Regions from separate parts of the Lysinibacillus sp. UBA6686 genome, predicted to be linked through region 1. Evidence: riboswitches for the same ligand, from Rfam matches in the RefSeq annotation. Region 1 holds a riboswitch; each other region holds the start of a gene.

Region 1 (5,659 bases):
GAGCAGCAGGCTTTTTTGAGCTATTATTATTTTAGTCATTTACTCTTACAAGAGGCTCTTCCAATTTTTACTGCTATAAATGCTCATAACAAAGAAGCCACAAAAGATCTTGATGAGCTGCTAACTATATTAAAACAGCATGATAAATAAAAAAGTATAAGCACAGAAAATAAGCAGATGGAGAACAAGACTGGTTTTCCCATCTGCTTTAATTTAATGGACATATTCATCTTTAGAGGCTCTAAATGAACATAAAAAGAGTATTACAGCTACAACGACAAAGAGCCAGCCAGCAATATTCCAGCCACCAAATAAATCATGCAGGTAGCCAAAAAGAATAGGACCAATTGCAGCAAATAAATAGCCTAATGATTGCGCAAAGCCTGATAAATCAGCAGCTTCAAAGGCTGTACGAGTGCGGAGTGTGAAGAACATCATGGCTAAGGCAAAGGAAGCCCCACCTGCTAGGCCTAATAGAATCATCCAAAGTACCCCAAGGCTAGTCCACTCCATGACAACGCCAACAAAGCCTATTAAGTAAAACGCTGTAAACATTAAGACAAGAGGTCGCTGAGACGTCATTTTACTAGCAATGATTGGCACAGCTAAAGCCATTGGAACTTGCGAAAATTGCATGATGGAGAACATCCAACCTGCACGATCAGCAGCTAACCCTTGTGATATGTAAATTTCAGGAATCCATGCTGCAGTTGTATAAAATAACAATGATTGTAATCCCATAGCACCTGTTACTGCCCAGGTAACTGGGGATTTCCATAAAGGTGAACGTTCTTTCGTTTTCTTTACAGTGGGCTCGGGTTTATTAAACTTTAATTGTGGAATCCAAATTAAAATAGTTAACACAACTAGAATAAGTGCAATAGCCAGTGCTCCTTGCCAACCTAGAGATGATCGGGCGATAGGGTAGCTAATCCCAGCACCGAGTCCTGCTGTTAAATTCATGGACATTGTAAAAAATGCCATAAGTAAGCCCACATGATAAGGAAATTTTAACTTGAGTAATCCCGGAATAAGTACATTTCCAAATGCAATAGCAACCCCAATTAGCATAGTTCCAAACACAAGTAGACTTGTTGTTCCCAGAGAGCGTAATACAATACCTAATGCTAAAAGGATAGTGGATAAAAATAGTGTTAGCTCAAGTCCCAATTTACGTGCAACAACTGGTGCAAAAGGCGATATAATCGCAAAAGCGAGAAGAGGAATAGTGGTTAGAAATCCAGCTAATACATTTGATATACCTAAATCTTCTCGTATAAAAGAAATAATAGGTCCCACAACTGTTAATGGCATTCGTAATGTCGAGGCAATACAAATAACGCCAATGACTAATAATAAGGTAGCTCCCCTCCAGCTAATTTTCCTGCTAGGATAACTAGTTGAATCTTCATTTGTTGTCAAAATAAATCCCCCCTGTTTGCATTCAATTATAATTAAATCACTATACTACTTTATCACAATATTAAAAATAGTAGAATATTCATAAAATACAGAACTTTACTCATTGTATTGAAATGTAAAATGTCTTATGTTAAACTAGTACACATCATAAATTTAATATTTATATGCCTCATGTTAGTATTGAGGTAGAGGTCGCGGTATTTAGGAGTATGCTAATGGAAATGACAAGCATTGATGAGATTAGCTGAAAGGAAATACTGCCGAAGTGTGAGGGGACTTGAAAGCCTCATGCTGGGGCTGTCTCCGAAAGGAACAGAACTGTCACGTTTGAACAACGTGTTGTGCTATCATTTAGAAAAAACTGAGGATTAACTTAGCCATCACAGTGTTCATGTGATGGTATTTTTTTGCCTCTTATATTAGGAAGGAAGCTATATCGTGAGTGAGATAAAAGTGAATCAGCTCGGTCATAAAGCGCCAAAGCTGAAAAAAGAATTGAAAAGCCGTCATATTACAATGATTTCTTTAGGCGGTACAATTGGCACGGGGCTTTTTTTAGCCAGTGGTGGTGCCATTGCACAGGCAGGTCCTGGCGGTGCATTATTAGCCTATGCCCTAATTGGTATAATGGTGTACTTTTTAATGACAAGCCTAGGTGAGATGGCAGCCTATATGCCATCCTCAGGCTCGTTTAGTACGTATGCTACGAAATTTGTAGATCCAGCTTTAGGTTTTGCACTGGGCTGGAACTATTGGTATAACTGGGCAATCACAATTGCGGCAGAAATCGCAGCTGTATCATTAATTATGAAATATTGGTTCCCAGATAGTTCATCTGCAATTTGGACAGTATTATTTATTGCTGTTGTTTTAACCTTTAATTTATTATCTGTAAAAAGCTATGGGGAAAGTGAATATTGGTTTGCTATGATTAAGGTGGCAACTGTGATTGTGTTCATTATTATCAGCATATTAATGATTTTTGGTATTTTAGGTGGACAGGCACCTGTGGGCTTTACAAATTTCTTTATTAGTGACGGACCGTTTCATGGTGGTTTCCTTGCTACATTCGGTATTTTTCTTGCAGCGGGATTTTCATTTCAAGGAACAGAGCTTCTTGGGATTACAGCTGGTGAAACGGATGATCCTGGAAAAAGTATTCCGAAAGCTGTAAAATCTGTGTTCTGGCGTATTCTTTTATTTTATATTTTAGCGATTGGTGCGATTGGGATGTTGATTCCATTCACAGATGAGCGTTTATTATCAGAAGATATTGCTGTATCGCCATTTACACTAGTATTTGATCGCTTAGGCATTGCCTTTGCTGCTTCCTTAATGAATGCTATTATTTTAACGGCCATGCTATCAGCAGGAAATTCAGGGCTTTATGCCTCATCTCGTATGCTATGGCAATTAGCTGTGGATGGACATGCACCAAAGTTTTTCACAAAATTAAGCCGTCGCGGTATTCCAATCTATGCATTAATAGCCACATTAGCTGTAGGATGTCTTGCATTTTTAGCATCATTCTTTGGTGATGGAGTAGTTTATATTTGGCTTTTAAATGCCTCAGGAATGTCTGGCTTCATTGCTTGGCTTGGTATAGCATTTAGTCATTATCGATTCCGCCGGGCTTTCGAAGCGCAAGGCTTGGATCCACAATTGCTACCATATAAAGCAAAGCTATACCCATTTGGCCCGCTTTTCGCCTTTACGGTTTGTATGATTGTTGTCATTGGACAAAACTATTCAGCCTTTATTGGTGACAAAATTGACTGGTATGGTATTCTCGTTTCTTATATTGGTATTCCACTGTTTTTACTGCTATGGTTTGGCTACAAAATCAAACATAAAACAAAAATGCTTCCGCTAAAAGACTGTGATTTAAGAGTGGAGGATTAAATAATAGAGCTGTTCTGTAAACCATTGAATGATGGCTATGGGACAGCTTTTTTTATTTTTTAAAATGATGAAACAAAAAAATGATATATGGTAAATTATATATGATTGCTTCCATCTTGATATCATGTATTTTAAAGCAGTGACAGTAATAGCATAGGATTAAATTTATGGAGAGGAACATGAAAAGTGCAAAAGCGAATTTTACTAGTAGAAGATGATGAAGCCATTAGGGAAATGGTAGAAAGTTATTTAACGATGGAGGGATTCCTTGTTACTTCAGCAGTGAATGGAGAAGAGGCATTACAAAATTGTTTAAATAAACCCTTTGATTTAGTGATTTTAGATATTATGATACCGAAACTAAATGGATTAGAAGTTTTAAAGATAATACGAGAGCAGGCATCACTGCCGATTATCATTATGTCTGCGAAGGATAGCGATGTAGATAAAGCATTAGGGCTAGGATTAGGGGCAGATGATTATATTGCAAAGCCATTTTCAATGCTGGAATTTTCAGCACGTGTCAAAGCTGCCATTAGAAGGGCAACCAAATACGCCAATCAAATAGAGGAGAAGAAAGATTTAATAGAGATAGATAACCTAACAATCGACCTTATTAATTTTTCAGTAGAGAAGAGCGGACAACAAGTAAAGCTCACTTCAAAGGAATTTGCCATCTTAAAATTATTCGTGACAAATCGTAATCGCGTTTTTACAAAACAGCAAATTTATCAATTGATTTGGAATGACAATTACTATGGAGATGAAAATATTATTAATGTACATATAAGAAGATTGCGCGAAAAAATGGAAGATGATCCGTCCAACCCTCAATATATTAAAACGCTTTGGGGAATTGGCTATAAGTTTGAAGGATAAACAGATGGTTATATTTCTATTATTACTTATAGTGTTACTCATAGGAATTATTATGTTTCAAGTGAAAGCAAAAAAACAACAGAGCGCTACTATTCAGTACATGCATAGAAAACTGCAAGCAATCATTAATGAAGAAACAAGTGAAAAAATCTTAGTACCGACAGCTAATCAAGAAATACAGCAGCTACTTATTGTGTTGAATGCATTGCTAGATCACAATCAAAAAGTGCTGGCAACACATCGGAAAATGGAAAGCTCTATGAAAAAGATGCTGACAAATATTTCGCATGATCTTAAAACGCCATTAACGGTTGTCCTAGGCTATACTGAAATACTACAGCTTAATCACTCGATTAGTGCGGAGGAGCGGCAGCGATTATTAACTGGTGTTCATTCGAAAACATTGGAAGTATTAAAAATTATCCATACATTTTTTGACCTAGCAAAGTTGGAGGCTGGAGATACCAATTATCCAATGACAAAAATTAATATAAGTGAAATTTGCCGGAAAAATATTTTATCATTTTACGATATGGTTACATCTATGGGGTTAGAGATAGAGATTGTAATACCAGAGTCACCAATATATGCGCTAGGTAATGAAGAGGCATTAGATAGGGCTTTGAACAATTTATTGTCAAATGCTATTACTTATGGGGCAGGTGGCAATGTGATTGGACTGTCCGTAAGAAATGATGATACAAGTATTTATATTGATGTATGGGATCGGGGCAAGGGAATAGATGAATATCATATAGATAATGTCTTTGAAAGAATGTATACGCTTGAAGATTCCAGAAATAAAACCTTCCAAGGTAGCGGTCTTGGCTTAACGATCACTAAACGTCTTGTAGAACTAATGGATGGCTCTATTCAGCTCTCCAGTATCCCATATGAAAAGACTATTTTTACAATAACGTTAAAAAGAATGGTGTACTAAAACAGAAGGCTTGTAGAGCTTTAAACGCTTTACAGGCCTTTCTTCTGTACTTAAGAAATTTGTAAGAATCAATTAATAAATTAGAGAGCTTCATTTTTTATAATAAATTTAGTTACATTTGAGGGAGAGATTGACATGACATATATTGTGAAAACAAATCAACTTACCAAAGTGTTTGACGGAAAAGAAGTGGTTTCTGCTGTCAATATGCATGTGAAGAAGGGAGAGATTTATGGCTTCTTAGGTCCCAATGGTGCCGGAAAAACGACGGTAATGAAAATGCTAACGAACCTAACAAAGCCAACGAGTGGGGATATTGAAATCTTAGGTCAAAAATTGACAGACCAATCATACGAAGTGCTAAAAAGGTTGGGCACGATTATTGAATATCCCATTTTCTATGAAGATTTGACAGCAAAGGAAACCCTAGAATTACACTGCGAATACATGGGCTATTATGATAAGAAAGAAATTAGCCATGTTCTCGATTTAGTGAAATTAACAAATACAGAGGAG
Region 2 (5,659 bases), on a different contig from region 1:
CACGTTAATTAAAGGAGGAAATGAAAGTGGCTGAAATTAAAGTCCCTGAATTAGCAGAATCGATTACAGAAGGAAGTATCGCACAATGGGTAAAAAAAGTGGGCGATCGCGTTGAGAAAGGTGAATTCATCGTTGAACTTGAAACAGATAAAGTAAACGCTGAAATTATTTCCGAAGAAGCAGGTGTCTTAACTCAAATTTTAGCTGAGGAAGGCGATACTGTACTTGTTGGTCAAGTTATCGCAGTTGTAGAAGCAGGCGAAGGTGCAGCACCAGCTCCAGCTGCTCCAGCAGAAGCAACACCAGCGCAAGCAGTACCACAAGCAGCACCTGCCCCAGCTGCAGCAGCTCCGGTTGTGGAAGAAACTTCTGGTGAGCGTGTAATCGCATCTCCAGCAGCACGTAAACTTGCTCGCGAAAAAGGTATTGATCTTGCTGCTGTATCTCCAGTAGACCCACAAGGTCGTGTACGTGTCCAAGACGTGGCAGCTCATGGGACAGCTCCAGTAGCAGCACCACAAGCTCCAGCAGCGCCAAAAGCGGTAGCAGCTGTAGATGAATCACGTGTAACAGTAGAAAAAATGAGTCGTCGTCGCCAAACAATTGCGAAACGTTTACTTGAAGTAAAACAATCTACTGCAATGTTAACTACATTTAACGAAGTTGATATGACAAATGTTATGGCTTTACGTTCTCGTAAAAAAGACCAATTCTTCGAGTCAACAGGCTCTAAACTTGGTTTCATGTCATTCTTCACAAAAGCAGTAGTAGCAGCACTTAAAAAATACCCATATGTGAACGCACAAATCGTTGGTGACGAAATTCACTTAAACAACTTCTTTGATATTGGTGTAGCTGTATCGACAGAAGAAGGTTTAGTGGTACCAGTTGTACGTGATGCTGACCGTAAAAACTTTGCTGAAATTGAAGATGCAATTGCAGACCTAGCGAAAAAAGCTCGCGACAAAAAATTAGGTTTAGCAGATCTTCAAGGTGGCTCATTCACAATTACAAATGGTGGTGTATTTGGTTCATTAATGTCTACACCTATCATGAATGGTACACAAGCTGGTATCTTAGGTATGCACTCCATCAAAAAACGTCCGGTTGAAGTGAATGGTGAAGTAGAAATTCGCCCAATGATGTACCTAGCGCTTTCTTATGACCACCGTATTATCGATGGTAAAGATTCTGTAGGCTTCCTTAAAACAGTAAAAGAATTACTTGAAAACCCAGAAGATTTATTATTAAATTCTTAATGTCCAAAGCCCTGCGATTTGCAGGGCTTTTTCTTTTATATGCAGGATAGAATTAGCTGATAGAAATGCTAAAATGATGGGATAGAATCCCCAAAGTAGTGAATAGAACCTTCAACATATTGGATAAAAACATTGTACGGTAACACCATTGTTCTTAAGGTACTTTTGGAATACTAGTATTACTATCGATGATAATAATTTGTGATTTTTTTCATTAAAACTTCAATATATTTGCTTACATTGCAAAAGTAAATAATGGATTTATGATAGATAAAACCCTAATATTGTCATTAATCAGAAAAATGATAAAATTATCTTGACGAATAAGTTCGTTTTATAGTAGTATCTAGATATCAATTAAATAAACAAACCTCACATTAATTTTGTTGTGAGGTAGAGGCGCGGTATTTATTAGTCCATTGTTGAGTACAAGCAAGCGAAGACGCAATGGAGAAGGAAATATCGCCGAAGTATAAAAGGAGCTCGTACTTTTATACTGGGTCTGCAGTGAATAAGTGCAGGACTGTCCTAGTAAGTTGCTTTCCACATTTACTAGGTTGTGCTATCTCGGAAACATGGAAATTATAGTGAGGATTTGGGCAACTGTCAATTAAAGGTAAGACCTAAGTTCAAAGCTTAGGTCTTTTTTAGTACAGTTGTCTTATTTTTTTACAGAAAAGGGGAGTTTTTCATGAAAAGAAAATGGTTGTTAGTAATGATCTCTATTATGACGGCAATTGTGCTAGCTGCTTGTGGTGCTGGGGACAAAAAGGATTCGGGTAAATCTGGAGATGCTGGTGCTGATTCAGGTGGATCAGAAGATGGTGGGCAATTCCGTATTGGGATGGAAGCAGGTTATCCTCCATTCAACTGGACACAGCAAAATGATGCAAATGGCGCAGTAAAAATTGCAGATAATGCAGAGTATGCAGGTGGCTATGATGTTCAAATGGCCAAAAAAATCGCTGAAGGTTTAGGAAAAGAATTAGTGATTGTCAAAATGGAATGGGATGGATTAGTGCCAGCACTTCAATCCAATAAAATTGATGCTATTATTGCTGGGATGTCTCCTACTGAGGAACGTAAGCAAACGATTGATTTCACTGAAAACTACTATACTTCTGATTTTGTAATGGTTATTAAAAAAGGGAGTAAATATGAAAAAGCAAAATCAATTCAGGATTTCTCCGGTGCTAAAATTACTTCACAATTAAACACTTCAAACTACAATGTGATTGACCAAATCAAAGATGTGCAAAAGCAAACTGCTATGGATAACTTCCCAGCAATGCGTGTAGCTCTAGAGGCTGGTAAAATTGATGGCTATGTAGCAGAACGTCCAGAAGGTATTTCAGCTGCAGCAGCTAATGATAAATTCGCATATGTAGCGTTTGAAGAAGGCTTTGATACAGATCCTTCTAACACATCCATCGCAGTTGGTTTACGTAAAGGCGAGGCAAATCTTGACAAAATCAATGAAATTTTAAAAGGAGTTTCAGAAGATGATCGCCAAACAATGATGGAAGAAGCAATTCAGCAACAACCGGCAGCACAATAACATGGATGCACGGACTCTTTGCTAGTCCGTGCAATGTCATTTCATCATTATTCAATGAGAACCTCTCTAAATAATGATAATGTCTTAGCTAAACATTTCATAAAATGGTAGAACAATCGTGTTTATCATGGTTAGTTAGCTAGGATTATAAAGAAGAAACAAGCAACACTATGTTGTTAGGAGGAACATCATGAGTCTTGAATGGATTATCTCTATTGTAGAGAACAACTGGCAAATGTTTTTACGAGGTGCGTATTATACCTTATTGATTTCGAGTATTAGTACAATTATTGGTGCATTTATCGGATTTTTCATCGGGATTATGCATACCATTCCGGTTCGTAAAAAAGGTGTAAAGTTCTACAGTTTAAAGCTGATTAATTTTATACTAACATGCTATGTTGAATTCTTCCGTGGTACACCAATGATTGTACAAGCGATGGTTGTCTTCTACGGATTGGATATAGCATTTGGTATCGACATGCATTTTATTACAGCAGGTATTTTAGTAGTTTCTTTGAATACCGGTGCTTATATGGCTGAAATAGTTCGTGGTGGTATTGTTTCAATTGATAAAGGTCAATATGAGGCAGCTTCAGCTATCGGTATGAATCATTTCCAAATCATGCTGCATGTTGTACTGCCACAGGTTGCGCGAAATGTATTACCTGCAACAGGGAACCAATTAATTATGAATATTAAGGATACTGCTGTTTTAAACGTTATCGGGGTAACAGAATTATTCTTCCAAACAAAATCAATTGCAGGGAATAACTTCCGCTATTTTGAATCATTCTTTGTAGCTTGTGTCCTTTACTTTATTATGACATTTACAGCATCACGAATTTTACTATATGTTGAAAAACGACTTGATGGACCAGATGCCTATCAAAAAGAACAGAAAGAAGCGATATAGGGGGACGCACAAATGACAGTTATTAAAATCAAGCATTTAAGTAAATCATTTGGTCGTAACCAAGTGTTAAAGGATGTCAATTTTCAAGTAGAGAAGGGGGAGGTAGTGTGCTTAATCGGCTCCTCTGGATCTGGTAAATCAACATTACTTCGTTGCATCAATTTATTGGAAACGCCAAGTGGTGGACAGATTATCTACAAAGGTGAAAATATTCTGGATGACAAGCATAACATTCAAAAATATCGTACACATTTAGGGATGGTTTTCCAGCAGTTTAATTTATTTAACAATCATAATGTATTGAACAATTGTACAGTTGGTCAAATAAAAGTATTAAAGCGTTCAAAATCAGAAGCTGAAAAAACAGCTTTAGAATATTTAAAAATTGTTGGTATGGATCAATATGTTAATGCCAAGCCAAGACAGCTATCTGGTGGGCAAAAACAGCGTGTGGCTATTGCGCGTGCACTATCGATGAGTCCAGATGTGATGCTTTTTGATGAGCCGACATCTGCTCTTGATCCAGAAATGGTAGGGGAAGTATTAAAGGTTATGCGTCAACTCGCAGATGCAGGAAATACGATGTTAATCGTGACACATGAAATGGAATTTGCAAAAGAAGTAGCAGATCGTGTCGTATTTATGGACAAAGGGGTAATTGTAGAGGAGGGACCACCTTCTCAGGTTTTAGTCACGCCTCAGCATGAACGAACGAAGGAATTTTTAAAGCGTACATTAAAATAAGTTCCAGATAGGTATGAAAAAAGTGAGTCCAATAAATGGGCTCACTTTATTTTCTAGAATTCCATTCAGCATAAAGAATAAAGCAAATTGCAAATGCTACGGCAATGATAAAAAACCATTGCGGTACACCACCAAAGCTCATAATAACACCTCAAAGTAAAAATTTATAATAATAATGGTTGTTTATCAAGAAAATAGGGTCTTCTATGGTTTTTTTCTCCACAAAAGATCTAAAATATTATAAAATAAGCAGTAGACATTAGCTTCAAGCTAGTAAAGAGAGGTAGAGAGATTATGTTACATTTAAAATGGAAAGATGAGCCAACACTTCGCACAGTCAAGTGCAAGCATACAAATGCATCTAAATACTTAGTGTCCAATGTATTAACGGTTGGAAAAGATTATGAAGTTAAAAATGAAACAGAAGAGTTCATCTTTATTATCGATAATACAGGTAATATCGGTGGCTATTATAAAGACTATTTTGAATAAGCTTCACAAAAGTAGGGTGGTTCAGACGATTTCTGAGCCACCCTTCGTTCACGAGAAAACTACCATTAGTCCTTCTTAAAGCCCTTTAATTCAGCGACATCTTGTAAATGCTGTTTTTCCTGTTCTGTTGCAGTATGGAGAGCAAATACATCCTGAATAGCCGTCTTGAGCTCCTGCTGAGTTTCTCTGAATTTTGATACTTGCTGTTCGAAAGAGGGGCTCGTAAAGCGATCGTGTGTGCGAGACAAACGTTCCTCAAGCTGTGCATAGTGTTGATCCATATTCATGGATAGCATCATGGCCAGCTGATTTTTCCAAAGCGGTATAAGGGTAACGATTGAAAATTCGATTTTTTCTGCAAGTGTTTGGTTTGCTTGCTGAATCATACGTATTTGAGGTGCAGTCTGTAGGGCAACTTGCTGTGAAACTTGTAAGTCATAAATGCGTTGATCTAGACGTTCAATTTGAGCAGCTAAGTCATTAAGCTGTTGGACTGCAAGAGGTTGCTTTGCTGCCTGTACACTTTGCACCTTTGTCGGTAGTTCTGTCTCAATGGCTTGCTGCTTTTTCATTTGTCCTGCAGCAATCGCAGTAGCAAGCTCCTCAAAAAATCCTCTATTATGTGAGTAAAGCTCCTCAAGCATCTCTACATCCTTTATGAGCTGAATCTGTGCACGTTCTAGCTGTACA
Region 3 (5,659 bases), on a different contig from region 1:
TATTCGTTATAGTATGATGTAATTTCTCATCGATGACTGATCGAATTGTTGTCATTTCTTTTAAGGAACCTTTGGAGCTATTGGCTAACTTCCCTACCTCCATTGCCACAACATTAAAACCCTTTCCATGCTCACCAGCTCGCGCAGCTTCAATTGAGGCATTTAACGCAAGTAGCTGCGTTTGATCAGCAATCGTTGTAACACTTTTGCCAATGTTATTCATTTTTTTCATTTCATCCCTCAGTTGCTCTGTTGAATGAGCTCCCTGGATTAACAACCCTTGAACAATTTCACCTTTTGTAATGGATGACTCCATCTCTTTCACTAATTGAATAGAATGCTGTTTGATTTCTTGAATGTTTGCATTCACATTTTGCTCTACAGCTAATATTTCTTCTGTGTTTGATGACATTTCTTCACTCATTGCTGAAATATCCCCTACACTTGTTGACACTCCCTGCACCTTTAAAGCAGTTTGAAAATTAATTAATTCCATATGTGCTAGTACAAAGTCTAATATTGCATTTTTTACATCAATGCTTTCCTGTGCAAGTTCCAATTCTAGAATGCGTTTTTTCAGTAATTGTATTTCAGAATCATTGCACTGATTTATACCTTCAACAATTGGTTTTTGAAATAGACCAAATAATGCCATTCAATACTCACCTCTTCCTTGCCAAAACATGTAATCTTTCTCTATTATATAACAATCAATTTCGATAAAACATTAAATTGATGTAAACGTCCCATATAAAAAAAGGATGTGGCTATTGCACATCCTTTCATTTTTACATATAAAGTGCTTGCTCTAAATTAAATTCATCATGTAAAGCATTAGCTGCATGAATCATGTCATCTTGAGGCACTACAACAGACACTTTGATTTCGGATGTACTAACCATCTTAACAGGGATGCCTTCATGTCGTAAACGATCAAACATTCGTGCAGCAACGCCTGGATTAGATGCCATTCCCGAACCAATAATAGATACCTTTGCCAAGCCGATTTCAAAATCAGCAAAGCTGAACCCAAGCGACAATTTACTTTCTTCTAGAACACGTAATGCTTCTGCAAACTCTTCTTTCAAAATCGTAAATGATACAGTCGGTTTAAGACCGTCAATAATCGCTTGCACGATGATATCTACATTAATGCGATAATCTGCAAGTATCGTAAAGATATCTGCCAACGAAGCATCCGAATAAGCATCATACCCTACCGTTAAACGAATAACATCTGATTCATAGGCAACACCACGTACAATTAAATTTTTTTCCATCTCAACTTCCTCCTTCAATAAAGTACCTACTGTATCTATTTCATTTGATCGAATAATAATGGGTATTTGAAACTTCTTTGCTAATTCTACAGCTCGTGGATGTAAGATATGTGTACCTAAATTCGATAACTCTAGCATCTCATTATAGGAAATTTCCTTTAATTTTTGTGCACCGTTCACATGGTTTGGATCAGCAGTATAAACGCCATCCACGTTCGTATAAATATCCACACGCTCCGCATCCAGTGCTGCTGCAATGGCCACAGCAGTCGTCTCTGCTCCACCTTTACCAAGAGTCGTAATATTTTGTAAATGATCAATACCCTGCTCCCCAGCAACTACAACAATTTGCTTCTGTGCTAAATGCTCTTCTAGTCGACTTACATCCACATAATCAATGCGTGCGTTAACATGCATTGCATCTGTCTGAACACCTGCCTGCCAGCCTGTTAATGACACTGCATTATAGCCTTCTTCCTGCAAGGCAATGGCCATTAAGGCACTTGATTGTTGTGAGCTTGTTGAACGTAGCACATCTAATTCACGCTTAGACGCATCATCAGATAAATCCCGTGCCATTTTTGTTAATTCATTTACTGAGCTTGTCATTGCTGCAGTGACAATAACTACATCATGACCTTTTTCTTTTTCATGAATTGCCTTTTTCGCAATCTCAAAAATATGTGCTGATGATGCTAATGTAGCACCGCCAAATTTCATTACAATTCTTGCCATCCTGAATCTTCTCCTTTTCATCATCACTAATTTGACGTAATTTCTATTCGGAGTGTCTACTAGAAAACCAAAAAAAGCAGCTTTCACATAACGTGAAAGCTGCCTATACATGTACAATAAAAAAATCTTGCGCATGTGTGATAGCTCTCCGAAACGTTTAGAATCGACAGTCTTACATTTCTTAAATGCAAAACCAGTACAACATCGGAAACAACGATGCTCCACTTCGGCAAGCTCCCCTTTCATACATCTTCACAGGATTTGTTCATCCTCTGATGTACTACTTTTGAATCTTGCACCTCTATCATCACTTAAAATAGTGAATGTATGTTATTAAACATTAGCATATGTCTATTCCTTTGACAATGTCTGTTCCTGAAAATAGGTATATATATGACTAGCAAGATTAGCAGGCATCCCAGCCTCTTGTAATGCTAACTCACTTGCCTCTCGAATTTTTTTGACAGAACCAAAATACTTTAATAATTGCTGTTTTCGCTTTGGACCAATACCCTCAATCTGATCGAGAACAGATTGAATAGCATGCTTTTCGTGCTGCTGGCGTAGGAATGTAATGGCAAACCGGTGTACCTCGTCTTGAATTCGTTGCAATAAATAGAACCCATCACTTGTGCGCTTTAACGCAATGACCTCAGGTGGATCACCAAATAGAAGCTGTGATGTATTATGCTTTTCATCCTTCGCTAAGCCAGCGATTGGAATGACCAGCCCAAGCTCATCCTCTAATACTTCTCGTGCAACTTCCATTTGTCCCTTCCCTCCATCTATTAAAACTAAATCTGGTAGGGGTAATCCTTCCTTTAGTACACGAATGTAACGACGACGTATTACCTCCTGCATCGCCCCATAGTCATCGTGCTTAGCAGCTGTCCGAGTTTTATACTTCCGATATTCTTTCTTTGCAGGCTTGCCATCGATAAATACCACCATTGCAGATACAGCATCTGTTCCATGCATATGACTGTTATCAAAAGCCTCGATTCGTAAAGGTGTGGAAATTCCCATCGCTTCACCTAGTGCCTCACATGCACCAATTGTTCGTTCTTCCTGACGTTCAATGAGCTGGAACTTAGCTGCTACTGCGATTTCAGCATTTTTTGTAGCGAGGTCAACAAGCTCTTTTTTTTGCCCACGCTTTGGCGTCAATACCTTCACATCTAATAATTCTGTTAAAATCGCAGCATCAATAGCTTGTGGGATAAAAATTTCCTTTGGTTTAATATGCTCTAGCTTTTCGTAGAATCGACCAACAAATGTTAAAAATTCCTCCTCTGCTTCCTGATAAATCGGAAAAATAGAGACATCACGCTCAATCAGTTTACCTTGACGAACAAAGAATACTTGAACACACATCCAGCCCTTTTCAACTGCATAACCAAATACATCTCGATTGGTCGTATCACTTGATACAATTTTTTGCTTTTGCATAACTGTATCAATATGTGCAATCTGATCACGGAATTCTTTTGCACGTTCAAACTCTAAATTTTCAGCAGCGGCTAGCATTTTTACCTCAAGCTCCTTTTTGACTGCCTCCACGCCACCATTTAAAAATTTGGTCATATCCTCAATCATATCCTGATAAATTTGAGCATCAATCTCCTTCACACAAGGTGCCATACATTGACCCATGTGATAGTATAGGCAAACCTTGGAAGGTAGTTGTACACATTTTCGAAGCGGATATAAGCGATCAAGTAGCTTTTTCGTTTCACTTGCTGCATATGCATTAGGATAGGGTCCAAAATACTTTGCCTTATCCTTTTTCACTTTTCGTGTCGTAATAAGACGAGGATGTTTTTCATTCGTAATTTTTAAATACGGATAGGTTTTATCATCTGTCAACATGACATTGTATTTAGGATCATGAAGTTTTATTAGATTAAGCTCTAAAATCAATGCCTCAATATTCGAGGAGGTTACAATATAATCAAAATCTTCTATCTCACTTACAAGTCTCTGTGTTTTCCCCTCATGTGTACCAGTAAAATAGGAGCGTACTCGGTTTTTTAGCACCTTTGCTTTTCCTACATAAATAATGGTTCCTTGCCGATCCTTCATCAAATAGCAGCCAGGCTGATCAGGCAAAATATCAAGCTTTCGTTTTATTAAATCATTCATTACAACCTGCCCCCTCTTTGTTAAACATAGTGCCCATCCTCTATTAATTTATTATATAACGAAAAAAAGCCAAGCACATCAAATGATGGCTCGACTTTTCATATCTTATCAATTAAGCATGTTTTGCAATAAATGTCTCTAACGCTTCTTTAGGTTGGAAGCCAACAGTTTTATCTACCAATTCACCATCTTTAAATAATAATAAAGTTGGAATTGACATGATTTGATATTGGGCTGCCGTACCTTGGTTGTTATCTACATCTACTTTTACGATTTTAGCCGCACTGCCTTCAGCATCCATTTCTTCAAGTACAGGTCCAATCATTTTACATGGTCCGCACCAAGCAGCCCAAAAGTCTACTAGCACTAACCCCTCTTTAATATCATCTTGGAAAGTTGCATCTGTTGCATGTACAATTGCCATTTGAAATCCTCCTTAAACTTACTATGCTTGTAGTATAGCATGGATAATTTACCTTGAGCGAACAATCTGCCTATAATGCAAAATTGATGAAAAAACAAGATGAAAAAAGTCGAAACAGCTTGAATGAATTTATAATTTAGCCTAGTTTGTATGATAGCGACCTTTATAAACATACGTTAACGTAATAAAGAGATAAATAGCTAAAGTAATACCTGTTACAATTATAGAAGTTGTAAAAATAATACCAACCAAGATAGCACTTAGCGCAATAATAGCAATCCACGTTGTGTAAGGGAACCATTTAACCACATAGGCACTTGTTTTTTCTGATTGTTTTTTACGGGATTTCAGATGTGCAATCGCAATGATTAACCAAATAAATAACACCGTGTATCCTAGGGAACCCATTAAAAACTCAAAAGTCTTACTTCCAGCATATAGTGAAATAATTACACCAACATATAATGCTAACGTGCACATTAAAATCGCATATACCGGAACTTTTCTTTTCGATAAATGAGCAAAGATTTTTGGAACACGCCCGTCCACAGCCTGTGTATATAACACACGAGATGAGCCATAAAGCCCTGAATTCATGGAGGAAATAATCGCAAGTAAAACAACAGCGTTCATAATATGGTCTGCACCAGGAATCCCAATCATTTTAAACACCATTACAAACGGACTCTCAGGTACGCCATTTACTTCATTCCAAGGAATTAAGCTTACGATAATAAAGAAAGGTAGTAAATAGAACGTCACAATCCGAACTAGTGTACTGCGCACAGCTTTTGGTACTACCTTTTCAGGATTCTTTGTTTCCGCTAATGTAATACCGATAATTTCAGTACCACCATAAGAATAGATAACCACAAGCATTGCAGCAATTAATCCCATTGATCCGTTAGGGAAGAAGCCTCCATGCGCTGTTAAATTCGAAAAACCAACAGCTGTATGCTGACCAAATGATACAAGTAATAAAATTAAGCCTGCAATAATGAACACAACGATTACACAAATTTTAACTAACGCTAACCAATATTCTGTTTCAGCAAAAACTTTCACTGATAATAAATTA

The links. A riboswitch is a leader RNA that binds a small molecule or an ion and turns the genes downstream of it on or off. The one in region 1 is predicted to bind lysine.
Region 2: linked by a shared signal. The riboswitch ahead of B2R82_RS12960 (transporter substrate-binding domain-containing protein) and the one ahead of B2R82_RS09085 (amino acid permease) in region 1 are both predicted to bind lysine.
Region 3: linked by a shared signal. The riboswitch ahead of B2R82_RS16765 (aspartate kinase) and the one ahead of B2R82_RS09085 (amino acid permease) in region 1 are both predicted to bind lysine.

Annotation. Positions count from the first base shown of each region.
Region 1 is NZ_DKJS01000036.1:85,360-91,018, reverse strand. Features, by position in the region: gene B2R82_RS09095 (hypothetical protein) at 1-150, shown strand, start outside; gene B2R82_RS09090 (CynX/NimT family MFS transporter) at 214-1,422, opposite strand; lysine riboswitch at 1,601-1,777, shown strand; gene B2R82_RS09085 (amino acid permease) at 1,861-3,324, shown strand; gene B2R82_RS09080 (response regulator transcription factor) at 3,511-4,203, shown strand; gene B2R82_RS09075 (sensor histidine kinase) at 4,208-5,143, shown strand; gene B2R82_RS09070 (ABC transporter ATP-binding protein) at 5,279-5,659, shown strand, end outside.
Region 2 is NZ_DKJS01000047.1:27,101-32,759, forward strand. Features, by position in the region: gene odhB (2-oxoglutarate dehydrogenase complex dihydrolipoyllysine-residue succinyltransferase) at 27-1,259, shown strand; lysine riboswitch at 1,646-1,832, shown strand; gene B2R82_RS12960 (transporter substrate-binding domain-containing protein) at 1,951-2,817, shown strand; gene B2R82_RS12965 (amino acid ABC transporter permease) at 3,008-3,733, shown strand; gene B2R82_RS12970 (amino acid ABC transporter ATP-binding protein) at 3,746-4,477, shown strand; gene B2R82_RS12975 (DUF6501 family protein) at 4,772-4,969, shown strand; gene B2R82_RS12980 (toxic anion resistance protein) at 5,035-5,659, opposite strand, start outside.
Region 3 is NZ_DKJS01000064.1:6,596-12,254, reverse strand. Features, by position in the region: gene B2R82_RS16770 (methyl-accepting chemotaxis protein) at 1-655, opposite strand, end outside; gene B2R82_RS16765 (aspartate kinase) at 789-2,015, opposite strand; lysine riboswitch at 2,149-2,327, opposite strand; gene uvrC (excinuclease ABC subunit UvrC) at 2,367-4,157, opposite strand; gene trxA (thioredoxin) at 4,270-4,581, opposite strand; gene B2R82_RS16750 (amino acid permease) at 4,723-5,659, opposite strand, start outside.